Regions from separate parts of the Pantoea sp. nfd-35 genome, predicted to be linked through region 3. Evidence: predicted binding sites of a transcription regulator. Region 3 holds the regulator's gene; each other region holds the start of a gene.
What was found. The regulator LexA, encoded in region 3, represses DNA repair genes until DNA is damaged. The targets are predictions, from matches to a motif close to TNCTGTATGTACATACAGNA.
Positions count from the first base shown of each region.

Region 1 (7,424 bases), 1.7 Mb from region 3:
TCAACTGACGACTTTTGGACCACTGCGAGAGCACCTATGCAACACAATCATCGCCTACCTCAGAGCGCCGACGATATCTCACGTTATTTTTCTGCGGCGAACCTGCCTTCACAGCAAGAGCTGCTGGGACAGATCGTTGTTGATATTTTACGCGCAGGTCAGAACGTAAACCGTAAATCTATCTGTACTAAACTGCTGCGCCGCCTTGAGCTGTCGGCAAGTCAGGAAGAAGAGCGTCTTTGTCGTGAATTGATTGGGTTGCTGTTTGGGCGGTGACACGGCAACTGACTGCCGTTATTCGGGCGGGTCATCTTTGTCAGAGCAGTAGCGGCATAACCGCTGTTACTGCTTCTGGTGCTGTTACTGTTTCTGTTGTTTCTACTACTTTTACTGTTTCTGTTGCTTCCGCTGCTTTGCAGAACCCTGTCCGGCAAATGATCCTCACACGCTAGTGAAGTTTATGCGCCAGGATGCGGATGGCCTGTTCGCAAGTCAGCCTGGTCTTTTCGCACGCCGTCTGAAGACTTTGCTGGTGCAGCGCGCTGATAATGTCCTGTACCGTCACCGCTTCTCCGGGCTGAAGAATACCTGACACAATCCTTCCTAAAAGCGCGTGTATTTCTTCACCGATCTCTGTCCTGTTTTGTTTCACGCATTTTCCTCAAACTTTACTTTTCATTTAATATTCATTCGTTTATCAAAATGGCGCTTTTCCATTCGTCCTGTTAGCGCATCAGATCTCATGCGTTAGCTGTCATCTTCGCGCTATAATTTAGGAAATATTCGCTTCCTAAATAGACAAATGTTAATCCAGTATTTTCAAGGCCAGGGCGATGGTCGCTTGCTCATTGGCAACATCGGCGACCTTGCCCGTGACGCGCATGCCAAATGCGATACGCAAAATCAGGCCTGCGGCCGTTTCAATATCAAGATCGGCGGATATTGAGCCATCGTGCTGCCCTTCTTCCAGTAATGACATCAGAAAGTGCTTATTGCGGTTGATCACCTGGGCAACCAACTGCGACAGCTCTGCGTCGAGCACCTGTAGCTCAATGGCGCTGCCGACCACGAGACAGCCGGTGCGCCCTTCACCACCACGAGAGGAGTCCAGATAAAACTGCAACAGCTCGCTTAGCTTCGCGCGGCCGGTGGCGTATTGAGCCAGCCGCTCCCGCAAATCCGCATTGCGAACGGCGATATAGCGCTGAAAGACCAGCAAAAACAATGAACGCTTATCCTGGAAAGCCTTGTAGATGCTGCCGACAGAGAGGTTCATTGCTTCACCGAGATCGGCCAGCGATGCGGCATGATAGCCTTTTTGCCGAAACACAATCATTGCCTTGTCCAGAGCCTGTTCCATATTGAACTCTCTGGGCCGACCGCGTTCTCTGTGTTTACAGGCTGTAGATAGCTGGCTGTTCATGACGACCAATGTGAAAGGCGACATCTTCGGCACTGGCCGAAAACGATATGCACCCGTGATTGTATCTCAGGCGTGGATCACAAGTATACCCCGAATCCCAGCCCTGATGCAGAAGCCTGCACGAAGGCATTGCAGGCGACCGCTCAGGGCGCAGGTGCGAGCCTTTAGCGGTTAGCGTTAAGTAATGCTTCTGCAGCCAGTTTACCCAACGCATTGGCGGCAAACGGGCTGTCGCCGGTTAATACCCGACGGTCTTTATGTACGGTGCCTTTGATATCACTGTTGACCAGCGTGAGCCCCATTGCCTGAAGCTTCTCGCCAAAATACCAGGTTAAATGCCCCGGCATATAGCCGATATCGGGCGTTTGCTTATCCGCTGAATCCGGGAATGCGCAGATAGCGTAGCCGTTAAGCGGGTTTTCCCCTTTACCCAGCGCAAGAAACGCTGCCGGGCCATGGCATAGCGATATCAGATGACGATCGTTTGCCAGCGTCCAGCGAATCGCCTCTGCGACCGCCTCACTTTCTGGCAACCCAATCAACGCACCGTGCCCCCCCGGAATAAACACACCGGCATAGTCTGAATGAGGCGTAAGTGATGCCACCACGTCGCTTAGCGTTAAAGGTGAACGGAACAGCGCCAGGCAATGGTTGTAAAATCCGACCACCACCTCATCCTGCTGGGGCATTGCCCAGTGTTCAAACTTCACCATCTGTCCGGACAGCGTGGCCACGTCAAACTGAAAGCCGGCCTGATACAGGTGGTACAGCGGCAGCAGGGTTTCAATGGGATGATTCCCGGTTGAAAACAGCGTGTCGTTATCCAGCGGCAGATAGCGCTCGTCAGCGCAGATGACCAGAATTTTTTTGTGCCCTGAGTACGGTTGCGCGTATTCAGCATCGCTCAGATCGGATTTAGGGCTGGTGAACTGGTCAAGAGAATAGGCTGACGGGAAAAACGCGTTATGTTCAGCCTGATCGGCCACTGGAGATTTACTGAGTTCTGACATGACAATGCTCTCCTTAAGGGCGAATGAATACCTGTTTCATCCTAGACCAGAAAGCCTGGTTTACGCAGAGCGGCAGCACAAAACGGACCCTTTATGAGAGCATTCCGTCTTATGACCGCGCCTGAAACCGATGTCACGACGGCCGCCGTCACTTCACCACGGGCAAATCGTTCAGGCGGGTGGTGTAAGCCGGCGACAGCATCTCGCGCTTCATAGCCCAGCGTTTTTCCGTCCCCTGCCCGGCAAACCACATCTTTCCTTTGCCCTCTTTGTGAATCAAATCGATCACCTGCATCAGATCGTTACGGCCGGGGTTAACCGATCGTTCGTCGAACAGATCCAGCTGCGTTACGCCATGGTCGAAAAAATCACTCAGGACAATGCCGGCCTTGATATAGCGATGCCCTTCTATCCAGATATAGTCGAGCATCTCGGTCGCCACCCGGATGATGTCGCGCGTATCGTGAGACGGCGTCAGGAGTAGCCCCGTGGCCTGATTACCGTAAAAATTTTCGCCGGGCGCGTGTGGACTGGTGCGCAAAAACACACCGATCTGTCTGCAGTACTGTTTTTCTTTGCGAAGTTTTTCGGCCGCACGTTCGGCGTAGGTGCAGACGGCCTGCCGCACCTGCGTATAGTCTGACAGGCGACTGCTGAAGGAGCGTGAGCACATAATCTGTTGTTTGGTGGGTTCGAGCGCCTCCAGATCCTGACAGGGTTCGCCGCGCAACTCTCTTACGGTGCGCTCCAGCACCACGCTGAAATTTTTACGAATCAGGCTGGTGCTCTGGCAGGCTAAATCATCTGCCGTTTTAATCCCCATTTCCTCAAGTCGCTGGCTGAGCCGTCTGCCAACGCCCCATATATCGGCGACCGGCACAAGTGAAAGCAACTTTTTCTGTCGATCTCTGTTGGACAAATCCAGAACACCGCCTGTCTTACTCCACTTTTTTGCGGCATGGTTAGCCAGCTTTGCCAGCGTCTTGGTGGGGGCAATGCCGACGCACACATTGAGATGAACTTCTTTTTTTATTCGGGTTTTGATCTCGCGGCCGAAGGTGTCGAGCGACATACAGTGACTGACGCCCGTCAGATCCAGAAAGGCTTCGTCAATGGAATAAATCTCTACCGAGGGCGCCATTTCCTCCAGCAGCGTCATCACTCTGGTACTCATATCCGCATAAAGGGCGTAGTTGGAACTAAAAACCTGCACGTTGTGACGGGCAATAATCTCCCGCATTTTGAAAAAGGGCACGGCCATCGTAATGCCCAGGGCTTTTGCCTCCGCATTGCGTGCAATCACACAGCCATCGTTGTTAGATAACACAATAATGGGCTTTCCTTTTAGATCGGGCCGAAACACCGTTTCACAGGAGGCATAAAAGTTGTTCACGTCTACCAGCGCAAACATGATTAATAAACCGACTTGATCACATAGGTCACCACACCAAACACTTCCAGCGCATCCTCCGTGCTAATCGCAATCGGTTTAAACTGCCGGTTCATCGGCATCAGTTGCAGACAGGGCTGAAGCTGAAGACGCTTAACGGTAAATTCCCCCTCGACAGAGGCGACCACGATATCGCCATGCGAGGCTCTTAGCGCGCTGTCCACCACCAGCATATCGCCGTCATTAATGCCTGCGCCGGTCATCGACTCTCCACTTACCCGTACAAAATAGGTCGAACTGGGGTGCTGAACGATCAGCTTGTTCAAATCAATACGTTGCTCTACGTAGTCCTGAGCCGGCGATGGAAAACCACATGGCACCCGCTCCATAAACAGCGGCAACGCGAGTAACGCACTGACGTTTGCTGGCCTGATAAGCTCCACATTTACCTCCCTTCCAAAATAACTGTATATAATTACAGTAATCGCGATCAACGGGTTTGATCAAGTGAAATGGCAAGGGTTTATATGAAGCGGTTGATGTGGATACAGATTTTTTTGCAGCCGCGCCGGGCAGGTTTTACGCAACTGTTCAGCAATCCTGCATTCAGGTCATTCTTTCACCTGCGGCTTTCTCTGCGCCTGAACCTGTTCGTTCGTGGCGCGCTTTTTGTCTGACGCCGTGGCTGCGTCATGTTCACGACCCTGAAACGGTCACACGCACGGTATTTCAGTGGGCCGTTCACCTGCATGTTTCCCGTTAATTAACGCGCTTTTCTGTTTGGTCCCGATGAACGGAAGCGTAAACATCGACAGCATTTGTATTCTGGCGCTGACTGATTTAATTTTCTGCCAATAATAAACTGCAAATAATGATTGTCGTTATGCCTTATATTAATACCGACGTATCGCTATTCAGATAGCGATTTGATGAAAGACACAACATGAAAGACACAAGGCGCCGCCTGTTGCGTTAACCTCCGGCCGTTTTTATTATTCTTCCCGGCCTGATGCCAGGACAGGGTATTTATCCCCGCACGCACAGCACACCGTTCGATAAAGCGGAATCACAGAAACCTGGCCCGTCAGTGATAAGCCGTTTCAGCTGGCCCCCGGCGGGGCGCGCCCGATATCGCGGTGCGGTAAGAGATGCTTTTCCTGACTGCTTCTGATCATGCCTGCGTAGATCAGATCTGATGAAGACATATAAACATCTGATTTAACTGTTAATATAATTATTAAGATAAGTAAAGAATACGTGAAGTGTTCTCACCGCCGCCCGGCGCTATGATGCGCCCTGACCTGACAGCCTTATAAGGGAAAGGAGCACAGCATGGAATTAAAAAACCGTCACGGACAGAAAGTATCTTTAACAACCGATGAAATTTCATTAACGTGGTTTTTTATGACGGGAATGGAAATGAATAAAATAGCAGACTGGATGGCGCTTCCCGTGCACGCTGCATATTATATTAAGCAACGTGTCATGAAAAAGCTTGGCGTGAAAAATAACAGTGAGTTTATCATCTGGTTTCTTAATTACCGGGAAACCAGCGAAAATGAAAAAGCGGCGCAGAGCATTCCTGAACGCAGAATGGGCATAATAAAATGAATCCCTGTTTTTTTACGCCTGTGACGAAGGGGGCCAGTGAAAAAACCGCTGGCGGCTCACAGGCCGCCTTGCTGTCTTAATCCGGTTAACGCGGGTTACCTCGACCCGAGTAATGTTATTCACAACAGGCTGTCGGGCTTATCCGGCTATTCGCCTTCGCCTGTTGCCCGCCGCCCTATCCATTCACGAAATATTTCCATCGATGGCGTCATCTTCTTTGAACGGAGCCAGGTTAGCCAGTAGCTGCCGACATCAATCTCTAGCGCAAAAGGACGGGCCAGCGTACCGGCATCCAGTTCACGCTGGAACATGCACGCCGGCACCAGCGCAACGCCGCCCGTATGAAACGCGGCCTCAATCATCAGACGTGACGAGTCAAATATCGGGCCGGTGATCCTGGGCGGTGTGATCCCCGCTGCCGTAAACCAGCTGTCCCACTCATCAGCCCGGTAGGAACGTAACAGATTTTCCCGTAACAGGCAGGCGGGTTGTTGCAGGCGGCGGGCAACGTCGGGGCGACAGAGCACCGTAAGCGGAGCCGTAAACAGCCGTTCATTCTGCGTGGCGGGCCAGGCGCCAGAGCCAAACCGAATCGCATAGTCCACGCCCTCGCCCGCCAGGTTGACCACGTTATTGTTGGTGCGTACGTTCAGTTCCAGCGCCGGATGCTGCTGACGGAACGCCTCAAGCCGGGGTAACAGCCAGCCCAATGCAAAAGTCCCCACGCAGGCGACAGTCACCACCTCTCGGTATTCGCCCCCTTCGAAACGACGCCAGGCGTTTTCAAGCTGCGTGAAGGCTTCTGACACTTCAGCAAACAGCAGCCTGGACTCATCCGTCATCTCCAGACCGCGCGGCAACCGGCGGAATAAGACGACGCCCAGTCGTTCTTCCAGCAGTCTGACCTGCTGACTGACGGCGGCCTGAGAGACAAACAGCTCCAGGCCCGCGCGGGTAAAATTCAGGTGGCGGGCGGAGGCTTCGAAAGCCCGAAGTGCGTTAAGCGGAACATCATGTTTCACATTTACCCCCAGAAATTCTTTTGGCTCCTCTCAAATTATCTCGCTTGTCGGAATTTTGAAATCCCCTACCATCTCCTCCGCTAATGCTTTTCTTCAGAAAAAACGTGCTATAGCAGGATGCAGGCCTCAGCGAACAGCTTCCCTGGCGCGAGACATCTTTTAAAGCGACATAAGTTTAACGAGGGGCTGAAGGGCAACTTTTCGTTTAATCCTGACCGCGCAACGATGCGGCTAACCGTTATGCCTTGCCTCTGTTCAGCGAGGCGGGCATTCATCAGTGGAGATTGACTATGACTCATCTGTTCAGACGACGCGCCAGCACGGCCGTTACCCTGCTGGCACTCGCGATGCCGCTTGCCGCCCAGGCCGGCTTTGACGAGGCCGCACTGCAACGCGGCATCCAACAGCTGGAAAAAAATGCGGGCGGACGATTGGGTGTGGCGGTAACCGACACCGCCGATGGCGCCGTTTTCACCTACCGGGGAGATGCGCGCTTTCCGCTATGCAGCACCAGTAAAGTTTTCGCCGTTGCGGCCATCCTGAAAAAAAGCGAAAGCGCGGACGGATTGATGAGTGAAAAAATCGCCATTCATAAAGCCGACCTGGTTAACTATAACCCCATCACTGAAAAACACGTCGGCGCCACCATGACGGTAGCAGAATTCAGCGCGGCGGCGCTGCAATACAGCGATAATACCGCCATGAACGCACTGCTGATCCGCCTGGGTGGCCCGCAACAGGTCAATGCGTTTGCACGTAGCATTGGCGACAGCACCTTTCGGCTCGATCGCAAAGAACCGGAGCTGAATACTGCTATCCCGGGTGATAAGCGTGATACGACATCGCCTGATGCCATGATGCAAAGCCTGAAAAAGCTGGTGCTGGGCAAGGCGCTGGCACCCGCGCAACGTCAGCAACTGACCGACTGGATGAAAGGCAATACAACGGGTGCTAACAGCATACGCGCT
Region 1 is NZ_CP122403.1:2,451,404-2,458,827, forward strand. It holds gene ycgZ (regulatory protein YcgZ) at 37-276, shown strand; gene P9J57_RS11390 (hypothetical protein) at 449-652, opposite strand; gene P9J57_RS11395 (TetR/AcrR family transcriptional regulator) at 806-1,447, opposite strand; gene hchA (glyoxalase III HchA) at 1,588-2,433, opposite strand; gene umuC (translesion error-prone DNA polymerase V subunit UmuC) at 2,582-3,844, opposite strand; gene umuD (translesion error-prone DNA polymerase V autoproteolytic subunit) at 3,847-4,266, opposite strand; gene P9J57_RS11415 (helix-turn-helix transcriptional regulator) at 5,156-5,434, shown strand; gene P9J57_RS11420 (LysR family transcriptional regulator) at 5,581-6,468, opposite strand; gene bla (class A beta-lactamase) at 6,747-7,424, shown strand, end outside.
Region 1: the regulator LexA is predicted to act here: its motif matches at 4,287-4,306, upstream of umuD (translesion error-prone DNA polymerase V autoproteolytic subunit).

Region 2 (7,424 bases), 1.3 Mb from region 3:
GTGCACGTGGATGTGCTGCGTCCCGACAGCAAAAGTCACATCATGAACACCGGCGGCACCTTCCTGAATATTTTCTGGCTGATTTTCTTCGGCTGGTGGCTCTGCCTGTCCCACATCTCTGTCGGTATTGTGCAGTGTGTCAGCATCATTGGTATTCCGGTGGGAATCGCGAATTTCAAGATTGCGGCTATTGCACTGTGGCCGGTCGGCCGTCGGGTTGTCTCTGTGGAAGAGGCGCGTGCCGCGCGTGATGCCAATGCCCGCCGCCGCTATTAGTATTCTGTCCGGATGGCGTAAGTATCTTTTTAACAGCACCTGGCGTTACCTGCTGCGGATTCTGTTCGCCTTAACCGGCTGTGCAGCAGTGCCCTGGGTGCTGCAGCAGATTGAATGGACCATTCCCCTCACGCTTGGGGTGGTCGCCGCCGCGCTGGCCGATCTGGATGATCGACTGGCGGGACGTTTAAAAAATCTGCTGATTACCCTGTTGTGCTTTTGCGTTGCGTCGGTTTCAGTGGAACTGCTCTTTCCCCATCCGCTGGCCTTTATTATCGGTTTGGCGATCTCCACCTGGGGTTTTATTTTGCTGGGCGCCCTCGGGCAGCGCTATGCGACCATTGCTTTCGGCGCCTTGCTGATTGCCGTTTACACCATGTTGGGCATCGGACTGTTTTCCCAGTGGTATCTGCAGCCCATCCTGCTGCTGGTCGGCGCGCTCTGGTATAATCTGTTGACGCTGTTGGGCCACGTCATGTTTCCCGTTCGCCCGGTTCAGGAGCAGCTGGCAGCCAGTTTCTCGCAGTTAGCGCAATACCTGGACGCCAAAGCTAACCTGTTTGATCCGGACGCCGATGCGCAGGATGATGCCACGTTTGTTGAGGCGGCGATGGTGAACAGCCAGCTGGTCGCCCAGCTTAATCTGACCAAAACCACACTGCAAAGCCGCTTACGCGGCGACAGGGGCTCACGTGGTACCCGACGCAGTCTGCACTACTATTTTGTTGCTCAGGATATCCACGAACGCGCCAGCTCTTCTCATCTCCAGTATCATTTACTGCGCGGCAACTGGCGCTATAACGAAATTCTGTTCCGCTTTCAGCGCCTGCTGAATATGCAGGCTCAGGCCTGTCGGCAACTGGCCCGGTCAGTTTTACTGCGCGAACGCTGGGAACATGACAGTCGTTTTGAGCGTGTTTTTGAGCGCTTACATAATGCGATTCAACGCCTTGAAGATAGCCATCCGGATGCCACGCATACCCGGGCCCTGTTTTGGTTATTACGTAATCTGCAGGCGATTGATGCGCAACTGGCTTCTCTCGAATCTGAGCAGGCACTGGCCGACGATCCGCAGCACAGCGACAACATGCTGTCACGTGAAGAGATCAGCGGCTGGAGCGACATCAAGCTGCGCTTCAGCCGCCACCTGACGCCCTCTTCGGCCCTGTTCCGTCATGCTGTCAGAATGTCAGTGGTAATGTGCACCGGGTACGGATTCATTCAGGTTACCGGTCTGGAACGAGGCTACTGGATTCTGTTAACCAGCCTGTTCGTTTGCCAGCCCAACTACAGCGCGACCCAGCGCAGGCTGGCACTGCGCATCGGCGGCACGCTGGCTGGCATTGCCATTGGGTTGCCATTGCTCTGGCTGGTGCCCTCAGTAGAAGGCCAGCTGTTTCTGATTGTCGTGACGGGCGTACTCTTCTTTGCTTTCCGCCAGGTGCAATACGCGCATGCCACCTTGTTTATCACCCTGCTGGTTCTGCTCTGTTTTAATCTGCTGGGTGAGGGATTTGAGGTCGCGCTGCCGCGGGTAGTGGACACCTTACTGGGCTGTGCGCTGGCCTGGCTCGCCGTGAGCTTTATCTGGCCTGACTGGCGTTTTCGTCAGCTTCCGGCCGTTGCCACTCGCACGCTTAATGCCAACTGCCGTTATCTTGATGCGATCATGGAGCAGTACCATCAGGGCAAAGACAATCGTCTTGCTTATCGTATTGCGCGACGTGACGCCCACAACGCCGATGCTGAGCTGGCATCGGTGGTATCAAATATGAGCAGCGAACCCCGTACCAGCACTAAGCTCAGGGAGTCGGCATTTCAGTTACTCTGCCTGAATCACTCCTTCCTGAGCTATATCTCCGCTCTGGGCGCTCATCGCGACAAAGTGACCCAACCAGCCCTGCTGGCCCTGCTCGACGACACAGTATGTTATGTTGAAGATGTGCTGCAGACGGATGTCGTCAGCGACAGCCGGGCAGAGAAAATGCGTATGGAGCTGGTGCAGCGCATCGCGCAACTGACCGCCGAGCCCGATCCGCGTGCGCCGCTGGTTTTGCAACAGTTGGGCTTGCTGGTTGCCCTGATGCCCGACATTGCGCGCCTGCGACGCTCGCTGGACAGGCGCTAACGGCCTTTTTCTTTACATTCCGGCGTACTGAGTGCGGCCTGATACCATTCTCCTAACTCGGTTTTAATGGTTTGTGGCAGCGCCGCATGATGATGGCCGGAAATCGCCCCTTCAAGCGCTAATAAGGTTTTAAGGCCGAGGTGTTGATTATTGCGCCGCAGCCTTAACCAGCACTGCCTGGCCCCCGTTTCACGCAGATGTTTGACGGTACAAATACCTATCTCATGCAGCATCATTTCCAGTCGCAGGCTGACGTTCGGTAAGTCTTTTAACCGCACCTTACCCAGCCGCTCATTGTGCTCACGTTGGGCGGTCTGCAGAGACGCAGCAGAAAGGCGAACCAGATGCTCCGGATGCGCCCACAGGCGATCGTCTACCTTAAAATAGTTGAGGCTTACTGCAATACCCCGTTTATGGAATGTCAAGGGTTCCAGCGGCTGCTTTGCCCCATATTCCCGTAATGCTTCACTGGCACGTAAGTAGAGTTCGTCTTCTTTTACCAGCGCAAAAACCACGCGTTCAACAGCCAGTGCGTAGCCACCGAACTGGGTACGGGATTCAATTTTGCCCAGCGGGGCCAACTGCTGTATTGAGCGTAAAATTATCCGCTTCTGTTTCTTCATTTCATCACCTCCTTGTAACAAAAGCCTGCTAAAAATGTTACTATTCAGGGGGTTAGAAGATAATTAAATTCAGTTAGAGGTTCAATGAATAAATCCGTTTAAAGACAAGCTGATGCAAATTTTGCGAGGCGTTTTCAGAAATTCAGGTTGATCTTTATCCAGGATGCCATTACTGTACATCCATACAGTCAACTGCTGAGTGATTAATTTATGCGCACCCAACATACCAGTAATGTATGCTCTGCTCACCGTTACGCTTCGTCCTCTGTTCCGGCTACTCATAAAGGCTGGATTACTGAATTACGCTATAGCGAACAACCCGGCATGATGCAGATGCTGCTGTTACCGCTGCTTCAGCAATTAAGCCAGCAGTCTCGCTGGCAGCTGTGGTTAACCCCCGCGCACAAGTTGAGCCGGGTCTGGATGCAGGAAGCCGGTTTGCCACTTGAGAAAAGTATGCATATCGCCGATGCTGAACGTTACAATGCCGTTGAAGCGATGATCAAAGCGCTGCGCACAGGAAATTACAGCGTGGTTTTGGCCTGGATTCCTTATGAATTAGACGTGGACGAACGTCGTGAACTTGAACGGGCAGCAGCGGAAGGAAAGGCGTTGGGGCTGATTTTACGCTCGGGTGAAACCCTCAAAACGGCAGTAAGACCAGAAAACTCGCTAAAAATTCAGTCTGATTTGTTTCATTAAGTAAAAAATGAGATTTATCTCAAGCAGTTTTTTATCTCGCTTAAGGCTAAGGCACTGATTCTGCTCCCCCCAGCAATGACAACGGCTTAGCCCCCATTTTGTGGGGTAAGCACCTCACAGAAGTTCAGGGTAAATTGTTAGAATTTATGTATAAAACACTGTTTTTTTACATAAGTGCCTCACATCACACTTGTAAGTTTCCAATCTCGTTGTAGACTTTATCTCGCCAGGGTGCTCAATAACCTCCGTTTTTTGCGGTAGAGTCATAAGCGAGCGTTTTGACCCGGCGAAGGATTAAACCAAGAGCAACCTTTATGCTCATTGCCTATTTGGATGATAACGAGGCGCAAAATGAAAAAGACAGCTATCGCAATTGCAGTGGCACTGGCTGGCTTCGCTACCGTAGCGCAGGCCGCCCCAAAAGATAACACCTGGTACACCGGTGCTAAACTGGGCTGGTCTCAGTATCACGACACTGGTTACTACGGTAACGGTTACCAAAACAACGACGGTCCAACTCATGAAAGCCAACTGGGCGCAGGCGCGTTCGCTGGTTACCAGGCTAACCCATACCTGGGTTTCGAACTGGGCTATGACTGGTTAGGCCGTATGCCTAATAAAGGCAACCAGGTAAATGGCGCATTCAAAGCACAGGGCATCCAGCTGGCTGCTAAACTGAGCTACCCAATCGCAGACGATCTGGACATCTATACCCGCCTGGGTGGCATGGTATGGCGTGCAGACTCTACTCAGCAGAACCTGGCTACTGGCACTCGCATCAGCGACCACGACACCGGTGTTTCTCCACTGGCAGCCGTTGGTGTTGAATATGCTCTGACCAAAAACTGGGCAACCCGTCTGGATTACCAGTGGGTTAACAACATCGGTGATGCACAGACCGTTGGTGCTCGTCCAGACAACGGCATGCTGAGCCTGGGTGTTTCTTACCGCTTCGGTCAGGATGATGTTGCTGCGCCAGCTCCGGCTCCAGCACCAGCTCCAGCGCCAGTGGTACAGACCAAGCGTTTCACTCTGAAATCAGACGTTCTGTTCACCTTCAACAAATCAACCCTGAAGCCAGAAGGTCAGCAGGCTCTGGATCAGCTGTACAGCCAGCTGAGCTCCATGGATCCTAAAGACGGTTCAGTTGTTGTTCTGGGCTTCACCGATCGCATCGGTTCAGAGCAGTACAACCAGAAACTGTCTGAGAAACGTGCTCAGTCAGTAGTGGATTACCTGGTATCTAAAGGTATCCCTGCTAACAAGATCTCTGCTCGCGGCATGGGTGAATCTAACCCAGTTACTGGCAACACCTGTGACAGCGTGAAAGGTCGTAAGGCCCTGATCGACTGCCTGGCGCCAGACCGTCGTGTAGAAATCGACGTTAAAGGCATCAAAGATGTGGTAACTCAGCCACAGGCTTAAGTTATCCGTTATGAAAAAACCCCGCTTATGCGGGGTTTTTTTTGGCCTGAATTTATCAATGCTGCTCATCCCGTATCGCGGAGTCTGAATCCGTAATCTATCGCGTGAACTCAGGACTCTTTTTCAGACCCTGGATGACCTAATATTGCCTGCAGATCCTGCTTTAACGTTGACATCTGACTGGCATACTTCTCTTTACGTTCGGCATCTTCAATAAGCTGTACGATGGTTTCAGACAGCGTATTGTTACGACGTTGCGCCAGCCCTGCCAGTCGCTGCCAGACCAGATATTCCAGATCGATTGATTTTTTTCGGGTGTGCTGGTGCTCAGCATTGAAGTGACGTTTACGCCGGGCGCGGATAGTTTGCTTAAGCCGGTTATCGAGGTCGGGGTGAATATGCTGGCTGATCCAGTTGTTTATCTCTACCGGATTATTTTCCATCACCAGTAATTTATCCACCGCGGCCTGCGCAGCGCTAAGTTCAAGGTGACGCGTGATCAGTTCACCCTCCCGATGTTTTTTCACCAGGTATTTCCACTTCCATCCACTTTCAAGATTTTCGAGCTGCTGGTATTTCATCGGAATCTCATCGTGATCGCGTAACAAACTAAGAATAACAGCTTTTTTACCGGATGCAGCAACGAAAAACATGCTGCCAGCGTCACAACATCTGAATGAACTCTGCAGTGCTTAAGCAGGGTGAATCCTGTATAATCTCGCTTTTCTCAAAACAGACAAATGCGATTATTTTGACCAGCACTCAACTTACGTGGCAAACCTTACAGCCGGATAGCACGCAATATCAATCCGTTTTCTCCCGAATCGCTGATGAAGAGACCGATGCCCTGGCAACGGTACAGCCCCGACTGCTGAACGCGCTGGCCCACTTACATCATCAAAGTCAGGGTCTTCCCCTGCTGCTGGTTCGCAGCCAGGAAAACCGTGAATACCTTGCGCTGATAGCAGAGGCGGCTCAACGCGTTATGGGTGAGTCATCAACCCTGTCAGGCGGTGACTACCATATTCTGGCCGATAATGTCACGTTGCAACCGCCTACCGACAGCCAGCGCCCTTTTACCAGCCAGGGCGGGATTCACTATGCTGACTGGATCGAGCAGGAGCAGCTGTTTGGCTGCGTGCGGATGCACAAAGATCGGATCCAACTTGAACCAGGGCTGATCCATCGCGCCAATGGCGGAACGTTAGTCCTTTCACTTCGTGCTTTACTCACTCAGCCGCTGCTGTGGCTGCGTCTGAAAAAGAGCATTGAGCAAGGCTACATCGAGTGGCAATCCCAGGACGAACGTCGTCCCCTGCCGGTTTCCGTGCCTCCGCTCCCGCTCAAGCTTAATCTGGTGCTCTGTGGCGAGCGCGATACGCTGGCCGATTTTCAGGAGCTGGATGCTGAAGCGCATGAAATGGCGATCTACACCGAATTTGAAGAAAATATTCAGATTGTGGATGAAGACGACATGCTCGCATGGTGTCGCTGGACGGTCGATCTGGCCGGGCAGGCTGATATTGCTGCACCCGACGAAGACTTCTGGCCCGAACTCATCAAAGAAGGTGTACGTTACAGCGGCGATCAGGATACGCTTCCGCTCTGCCCTCGCTGGCTGCTGCGCCAGCTGCGCGAGACCGCGTTGATGGGAGAGACGCTCAGTGCTGAAGCGCTGCGTGACGCCCTGGAAGCGCGCCTGTGGCGTGAAAACTACCTTAATGAACGTATGCGTGATGAAATCCTGCTACGACAGATTTTGGTTGAAACGGAAGGTGAGGTCGTCGGCCAGATAAACGGCCTGTCGGTTGTGGAATATCCCGGTCATCCGCGCGCCTGGGGCGATCCCTGCCGTATTACCTGTGTGGTGCATCCTGGCGACGGTGAATTCACCGACGTCGAACGCAAAGCGGAGTTAGGCGGCAATATTCATGCGAAAGGCATGATGATTATGCAGGCCTATTTAATTGCTGAACTGGAGCTGGATCAGCAACTGCCCTTTTCCGCTTCGCTGGTATTTGAACAATCCTATTCCGAAGTTGACGGCGACAGTGCATCGCTGGCAGAACTGTGCGCATTAATCAGCGCCCTTGCCGGTGCGCCACTGAATCAGCAGATTGCGGTTACGGGCTCGGTGGATCAGTTTGGTAATGTGCAACCGGTTGGTGGGCTGAATGAGAAGATTGAAGGATTCTTTGATATCTGCCATCAGCGCGAGTTAACCGGTCAGCAGGGAGTCATTATTCCCGCCTGTAACGTTCGTCACCTTA
Region 2 is NZ_CP122403.1:2,861,272-2,868,695, forward strand. It holds gene P9J57_RS13370 (YccF domain-containing protein) at 1-276, shown strand, start outside; gene yccS (YccS family putative transporter) at 257-2,404, shown strand; gene P9J57_RS13380 (TfoX/Sxy family DNA transformation protein) at 2,401-3,027, opposite strand; gene sulA (SOS-induced cell division inhibitor SulA) at 3,238-3,729, shown strand; gene ompA (porin OmpA) at 4,081-5,154, shown strand; gene matP (macrodomain Ter protein MatP) at 5,265-5,735, opposite strand; gene P9J57_RS13400 (AAA family ATPase) at 5,831-7,424, shown strand, end outside.
Region 2: the regulator LexA is predicted to act here: its motif matches at 3,198-3,217, upstream of sulA (SOS-induced cell division inhibitor SulA).

Region 3 (7,424 bases):
CCGCCGTTTTCACAGCTTCTTTAAACGCCATTGACAGGACATCACAGCCAGCTTGTGGATTGGAAAGTGGGTCAAAGCGGGTAGTTGCGCCATGCCAGCACGCGGATAAAAAAGGCGACCTCAATGGTCGCCTTTTTCGTTGTCGCTGACTCGTTAATCGTGCGCGACAGCGCTCTCAATGGTCATGCGTACATCGCTGGTAACCAGCTCAGCCAGGATATGCCAGGTCGCCAGTGTCTGCGCCACGTCTGCATCGCCACTGTCGCTGATATAGCCTTCATCACGCAGTGTAAGCACCAGTGAGGAAAACACCGCTTTATCAAAGAACTCCGGCGCGTTAATGCCGTGCAACACGCTCAGACGCTGCGCCAGGGTACGGCTCTCTTTTTCCAGCGTGCCACGGTTGATGGTGGGCTTGGCACTCAGGATGGAGAAAGTAATGGCGTAGCGCTGCAGCGTCTCACGTACACCTGCGGCCAGCAGCTGAAGCGTACGGTAACGCGCGGTATTGAACGACAGCAGGCCCGCTTCAATGGTAATCAGCCCCTGACGCGTCAGTTCCTGGCACAAATCAGTGAGCAACTGCGGCAGTTGGTCATTGCTCCAGCGCAGGAACAGTTCGCTCTTCAGCATGGGGTAAATCAGACTGACCTGACGCAGCAGTTCGGCTTCGCTCAGATTACGGTGCTGCTGCACAATCGCCGCAATCAGCGCTGGCATCACCAGCATATGATGAATGTTATTACGGTAGTAGGTCATCAGCACGGCCTGCTCGCGCGGCAGAATAATGATGTCACCAATACTGTCTTTCTCACTCTCGAACTTGTTCATGCTAAGGGCATGGTCCAGCAAGGCTTCGGCGGACATGTCTGGCAATGTTGCATCCGGTGAGTAGGGCACATTGCGCAGCAACTGGGTGTAGCACTCCAGTTGCTCAATCAGCTGCTCGCGAGTTAGTGAGCGCTGACGTGAAGCAAGCAGGGCGGTCACGCACAGGTTCATGGCATTCGCCGCGCCGGCTTCATTGATTCGCACCATGATGGTGGCCGCGATATCATTCGCCGTTGGGGTTAACCAACCCGGGCGCTGGGCTTCAATGGGATCGATAGAATCCCGCCATTCAGGAACGCGCTTGTTCAGATAATTTATCAGCGGCAGCGGCTCACCAAAATTCACGTATCCCTGGCCGAGGTTACGCAGCTTGCGCAAGCCGCGCACCATCTGCATAAAGCCTTCTTTCTCTTTAACGGCACCGCGCAGTTCTTTCGCGTAGGTTCCCACTTCCATGACGTGTTCATAGCCGATGTAAATAGGCACTAACGTGATAGGGCGCGTACCGCCGCGCAGCATGGCCTGCAGCGTCATGGATAACGTCCCGGTTTTAGGATCCAGCAGTCGGCCAGTACGTGAACGGCCGCCTTCAACGAAGTACTCGACGGAATAGCCGCGGGTAAAAAGCTCGCCCAGATATTCGCGGAAAACGGTGGAGTAGAGCTTGTTGCCCTTAAAGGTACGGCGAATAAAGAAGGCACCCAGACGGCGGAAAATCGGCCCGGCAGGCCAGAAATTTAGGTTAATACCGGCGGCGATGTGCGGCGGTACCAGCCCCTGGTGATACAGCACGTAAGACAGCAGCAGGTAATCCATGTGGCTGCGGTGGCAGGGCACATAAACGATCTCGTGTCCGTCCTGCGCCAACTGACGCACGCGCTCACCGCCGTTCACATTGATACCCTGATAGAGGCGGCTCCAGAGCCAGCCCATTACCCGGTCCGTCACGCGAATGGCTTCATAGGAGAAGTTGGCGGCAATCTCTTCCATCATCTCGATGGCGTTCTGCTGCGCCTTCTCATGGGAAATCTTTTTACTGCGGGCTTCGTCTTCTACCGCTTTTTCAATCGCCTTCGATTGCAGCAGGCGGTTGAACAAATCCTGGCGCGCGGGAAGGCGCGGGCCAACAGCCGCCAGACGCTGACGGGCAAAGTGGATACGGGCAACCCGGGCCAGTTTCTGGGCGATGGATTTATCCGTGCCGTGCTCAGTCGCCATACGACGCAGAGAGACGGTCGGTGAGAAGCGCACAAAACTGTCACGTCCATGCCAGAGCACGGCAAAGAATTTTTGTACGCCGTTAAGCAAGCGCAAATGCGGTGGATTGTCTTCACCCTGCACTTCCCGGCCAGGTGCACGACCAAACATAACTGAAACCGGTAACATCTGAATATCAAGCTCAGGATTACTGCGGTGCAGATCAAGATATTCGTGGAAGATTTTTACCGACTCGACGCTGGGCACGAAATAGGGGAACACGCGCGGACCGTCGTGAATAAAGACATGGCGCGGCAACAGGGCCCCGTCAATCTCCAGTGGTGAGAGCGGATCGGGCAGATCGTGCCGGATGCACTGCGCACGCAAAGTGAGGAGATCGGCCTTTGAATCATAAGGCAGGACATACATAATAGGCCGGGTAGGATCCAGCCCATGTTCGGATACGGGATCGGCCGGAATGGCCTTACTCTTTACCAGAAACGAAAGGGGTAAATTCAGTAATTTATAAAAAAGTATACGCCAACCTGACATAGACAATATGAAGCCTCTTGTTAGCAAAGCGGCGCAAGCTTATCAGAAAGCGCAGCAAAAATCTGTGACAGCGACAATTGTGCGCTGCCCAATATTGACGTCAATCCTTTGAAAAGAGTTCCTTTATTATGACAAATAATGCCACCGGCCTTAACCGTATTGTGAAAGCGGCCGGCTATTCATGGCAAGGTCTGCGTGCTGCCTGGCAGCACGAAGCCGCTTTTCGTCAGGAAGCGGTTGCCGCAGTGGTGGCGATTATCCTGGCCTGCTGGCTGGATGTCGATACTGTTTCGCGCATCCTGATGATTGGTTCTGTCGTGCTGGTGATTATTGTCGAAGTCCTGAACAGCGCGATAGAAGCCGTGGTAGACCGCACAGGCCAGGAGCGTCATCCGCTTGCCGGGCGGGCAAAAGACATGGGATCCGCTGCCGTTTTTATCGCAATATTACTGGCCCTTTTTGTCTGGGGAACGCTGCTTTGGTCGCATTTGCGATAAGCGTTCCATCTCGGCTCAAATAACTGATTTTGACCTGAGTTTTGGTTTCCATTTCACCAATACCTGTATATACTCACAGCGACTGTATAAACAACCAGGGGGCGGGATGAAAGCATTAACCAGCAGGCAGCAACAGGTCTACGACTTGATTCGCGACCACATTAATCAAACAGGCATGCCGCCAACGCGTGCAGAAATTGCTGCACAACTCGGTTTTCGTTCGCCCAATGCGGCCGAAGAACACCTGAAAGCACTGGCGCGTAAAGGCGTGATTGAAATTGTCTCTGGTGCGTCCCGCGGTATCCGTTTGTTAATGGAAGAAGAGCCATCAGACGGCCTGCCGCTGATCGGTCGTGTTGCCGCCGGTGAGCCATTACTGGCTCAGGAACACATTGAAACGCATTACAAAGTGGATCCCGACATGTTCAAGCCTTCAGCCGATTTCCTGCTGCGCGTAAGCGGTATGTCAATGAAAGACATCGGCATCATGGATGGCGATCTGCTGGCCGTACACAAAACGCAGGACGTGCGCAATGGTCAGGTTGTGGTGGCGCGCATCGATGACGAAGTCACGGTAAAACGCTGGAAAAAGCAGGGTTCTGTGGTGCATCTCTTACCTGAAAACAATGATTTCGAGCCTATCGTTGTTGACACCCGTGCCCAGTCACTGACCGTTGAAGGTCTGGCCGTGGGCATTGTGCGTAACGGTGAGTGGCTGTAAAACCGGTTAAGATTGTCGGCTTTCGTCAATCTTACTATTCCCCTGCTTGTCCTTACTTTTCCGCTGTGGGTTGACCTGAAACCCCGGCGGTTCATCGCACGGATTTACGAATGCGCTTTCTGACGGCTACCGATAAAAAACTGTGGCGGTTAGCGCTGCCCATGATCCTGTCAAATATTACGGTTCCTTTGCTCGGCCTGGTCGATACGGCCGTTATTGGTCATCTCGACAGTCCGATCTATCTGGGCGGCGTCGCCGTCGGCACGACCGTCACCAGCTTTGTCTTCATGTTGCTGCTTTTTCTACGCATGAGCACTACGGGCTTAACGGCACAGGCATTCGGTGCGGGCGATAAGACCGCGCTGGCGCGTGCGCTGACACAGCCACTGATCATCGCCCTGGTGGTCGGCATCCTGTTTATCTTCCTCCGCTATCCCGTCACCGCATTGGCGACCCGCTTTGTCGGTGGGGATCCGTCGGTGCTGGAACAGGCTGCCCTGTTTATTCATATTCGCTGGCTCAGCGCGCCCGCAACGCTGGCTAACCTGGTAATCCTGGGCTGGCTGCTGGGCGTTCAGTATGCCCGGGCACCCGTCATCCTGCTGGTGGTGGGGAATGTCATCAATATCCTGTTAGATCTTTGGTTGGTTCTGGGCCTGCACTGGGGCGTGGCCGGTGCCGCCACCGCCACCGCGCTGGCAGAATACGCGACGTTGCTGGTCGGTATGGCGATGGTGTGGCGCGTATTAAAGCTCCGTGGTATCAGGTTTGATATGCTCACCCGCAGCTGGCGTGGCGATATTCACCGCCTTCTTCGCCTTAACCGCGATATCTTACTGCGCTCATTGCTCTTGCAGCTCTGCTTTGCCTCGCTGACCGTACTGGGTGCCCGTATTGGCCCGGATGTGGTAGCGGTAAATGCTATCCTTCTGATGTTTATTACTTTTACCGCTTATGCCCTGGACGGCTTTGCCTATGCCGTCGAGGCCTTTGCTGGCGAAGCACACGGGGCAAAAGACGGTAGCCGACTGCAGCAGGTATGGTTGTCTGCCTGTCGCCAAGCCCTGTTAGTGGCGCTGTTTTTCTCGCTGGCCTATGCTTTTTTTGGCTATCAGATCGTGACTTTGCTGACTTCTATTCGTGCACTGCAAGAGGCGGCCGATAGTTTTCTGATTTGGCAGATGGTGTTACCGCTGATCGGCGTCTGGTGCTATCTACTGGATGGCATGTTTATTGGCGCAACGCGGGGCAGAGAAATGCGTAACAGCATGGCAGTGGCTGCGCTGGGTTACTTCCTGACGCTCACGACACTGCCTTGGCTGGGCAACCATGGTTTGTGGCTGGCTATCGCCGTTTTCCTGGCCCTGCGTGGCTTATCCTTGTGGCTGGTCTGGCGGAAGCACTGGCGTAATGGCACCTGGTTCAATGCCTGAACGCTCAGGCGGAATTATGACGCAGGATACATAATATTTTCATTTTTTCCGGCAATCCTGAGATTACCTACTACAATTAACTTTGAATGGCGCTTATGACCAGCGCTTTATATCGTGATTTTGCTTAACTGCAAGATAATGCGAAACCGAAGGATAACGTGGAGGTCTGCAATGAATAAAGACGAAGCGAGTGGTAACTGGAAACAGTTCAAAGGAAAAATGAAAGAGAAATGGGGCAAGCTGACCGATGATGACATGCAAGTCATTGAAGGTAAACGCGATCAGCTGGTCGGTAAAATCCAGGAACGTTACGGCTACGCAAAAGAAGAAGCGGAGAAGGAAGTAACGGCCTGGGAAGGTTCTAACAAAGATTACCGCTGGTAATCACGCTTTTCAGGGACGCTCCTACCCGGGTCGGTACGCTCATGCCGGCCACCGCACAAGGATGTGCAAACTAGCTCCGCTTACCGCGCTTTTTCCCTTCAGTATGATGATCGTGATCACAATGTTCATGCTGTTCACACGCCTCAACTTCAGCACAGTTCTCACATAAGCCATGCGCTTCGATCACGCTATTTCTGAGGACAAAATGGGCTTCCTCAGCCAAAGAGGCGATGATCTGCTCCGCGCCCTGAGCCTGCTTTTCGGTCACGCCAGCACAGCGATCGCACACCAGCATAACCGACGTGTGTGCAGGCGCTTCGAAGTGATGGCACATTACGTAGCTGTTATTTGATTCCACCCGATGAATAAATCCCTGCTCCAGCAGGAAATCCAGCGCGCGATAAACGGTGGGCGGTTTTGCCTGTGGCTCGCTAACTCGCAGCTGATCCAGCAGATCATAGGCACTGATTGAGCCAGGCTGTCCGGCCATCAACCTCAGCACTTCTGCTCGCTGTGTTGTCAGGCGAACACCGCGCTGTAAACACAGCTTCTCAGCCTGGGTCATAATTTGCTCTGGCGTCATGGTTGACATGAAAGTTCTCCGCTGGACAGGTGATGTTATCTTATCACAATAATTATGTTGACGCTGAACCTCGCCAGGAGTCCCTGAGCCTGCCTTTTTGACCACTTTTACCCCTGTTATCACCCGGCAACAACCCGCCTGAGACCAGTGTATTTCAGAATGTTTATAGATATTTTTTACTTTTACTTTACATCTCACTGAGTTAAGCACTAATGTTTAAATGTTCTTAATAAAGTGCTGGCTCAGACCGGATTTGCCTGAAGCTTTTCTGGCGGTAACTGCACATATCGGATCGAAAAATAATCAATCCACGGAATTGCGCCACTATTTACTCTGAATTCACAGCAATAAAGCGTTAGCAATCCTCCACAATGGAGCTAACAAACTATTCAGTCGTTAATGTTTTGACGGCAATATTTCAGGTGATGATAAGCAAATGGCAAAATTAACCGTACCACGTTCCGTTCTGGTTTTTCCTGCAGTGTTCAATGCCCTGGTTTTCTCATCTTCCGCGCTGGCCGCAGGAACCTGGTATGATGCCCGTAACGATGCCATGGGTGGAACAGGCGTGGCGTCGTCGACCTACGGATCAGCCGTTCTGGCCAACCCGGCCTTGATGACCAAAGCGAAACCTGATGACGATGTCAGCATCATTATTCCCAGTGCCGGTGCGCAAATCACCGACAAAGACAAGATGGTCGATAAGATCGATAACATCACTGACACAGTGAATCGCTATCAGGATCTGTTCGAAAATGCATCGGGGTTTGAGCTGTTGCGTCGTATTCCTGAGATACAGGCCGCGTCAGGCGACTTAGCGAATACGCTCCGGGACTTACGCGGTAACAAAGCCAATGCCACAGCGGGCGTGGCGATCGCCGTAACCATCCCTAACGAAACCCTGCCTTTTGCTTTTGTGACTAAGGCTTACGGTACAGCACATGTACGCGCAAACGTGAAAGAGGGTGACATTGTCATACTGCAGGGCGTTGCTGATGGCTCCTTTGCAGGTATTCCTGGTGGTCCCTTTGGGCTGGCTAATATCCAAAACTTGCTGGGTTCCAGTGCCAATGGGCTGGCTGCACTGAATACGGATTATGGTATTGCCGTTGCGCATGAATTCACCATCGCCGGTCAGCCGGTTTCAATTGGCATTACACCCAAGCTGCAAAAAACCTGGCTGTATAACTATTCCGCCAGCGTCTATAACTACGACAAAAACGATT
Region 3 is NZ_CP122403.1:4,194,210-4,201,633, reverse strand. It holds gene ubiA (4-hydroxybenzoate octaprenyltransferase) at 1-24, shown strand, start outside; gene plsB (glycerol-3-phosphate 1-O-acyltransferase PlsB) at 154-2,580, opposite strand; gene P9J57_RS19435 (diacylglycerol kinase) at 2,709-3,077, shown strand; gene lexA (transcriptional repressor LexA) at 3,184-3,798, shown strand; gene dinF (MATE family efflux transporter DinF) at 3,909-5,231, shown strand; gene P9J57_RS19420 (CsbD family protein) at 5,403-5,615, shown strand; gene zur (zinc uptake transcriptional repressor Zur) at 5,686-6,207, opposite strand; gene P9J57_RS19410 (conjugal transfer protein TraF) at 6,635-7,424, shown strand, end outside.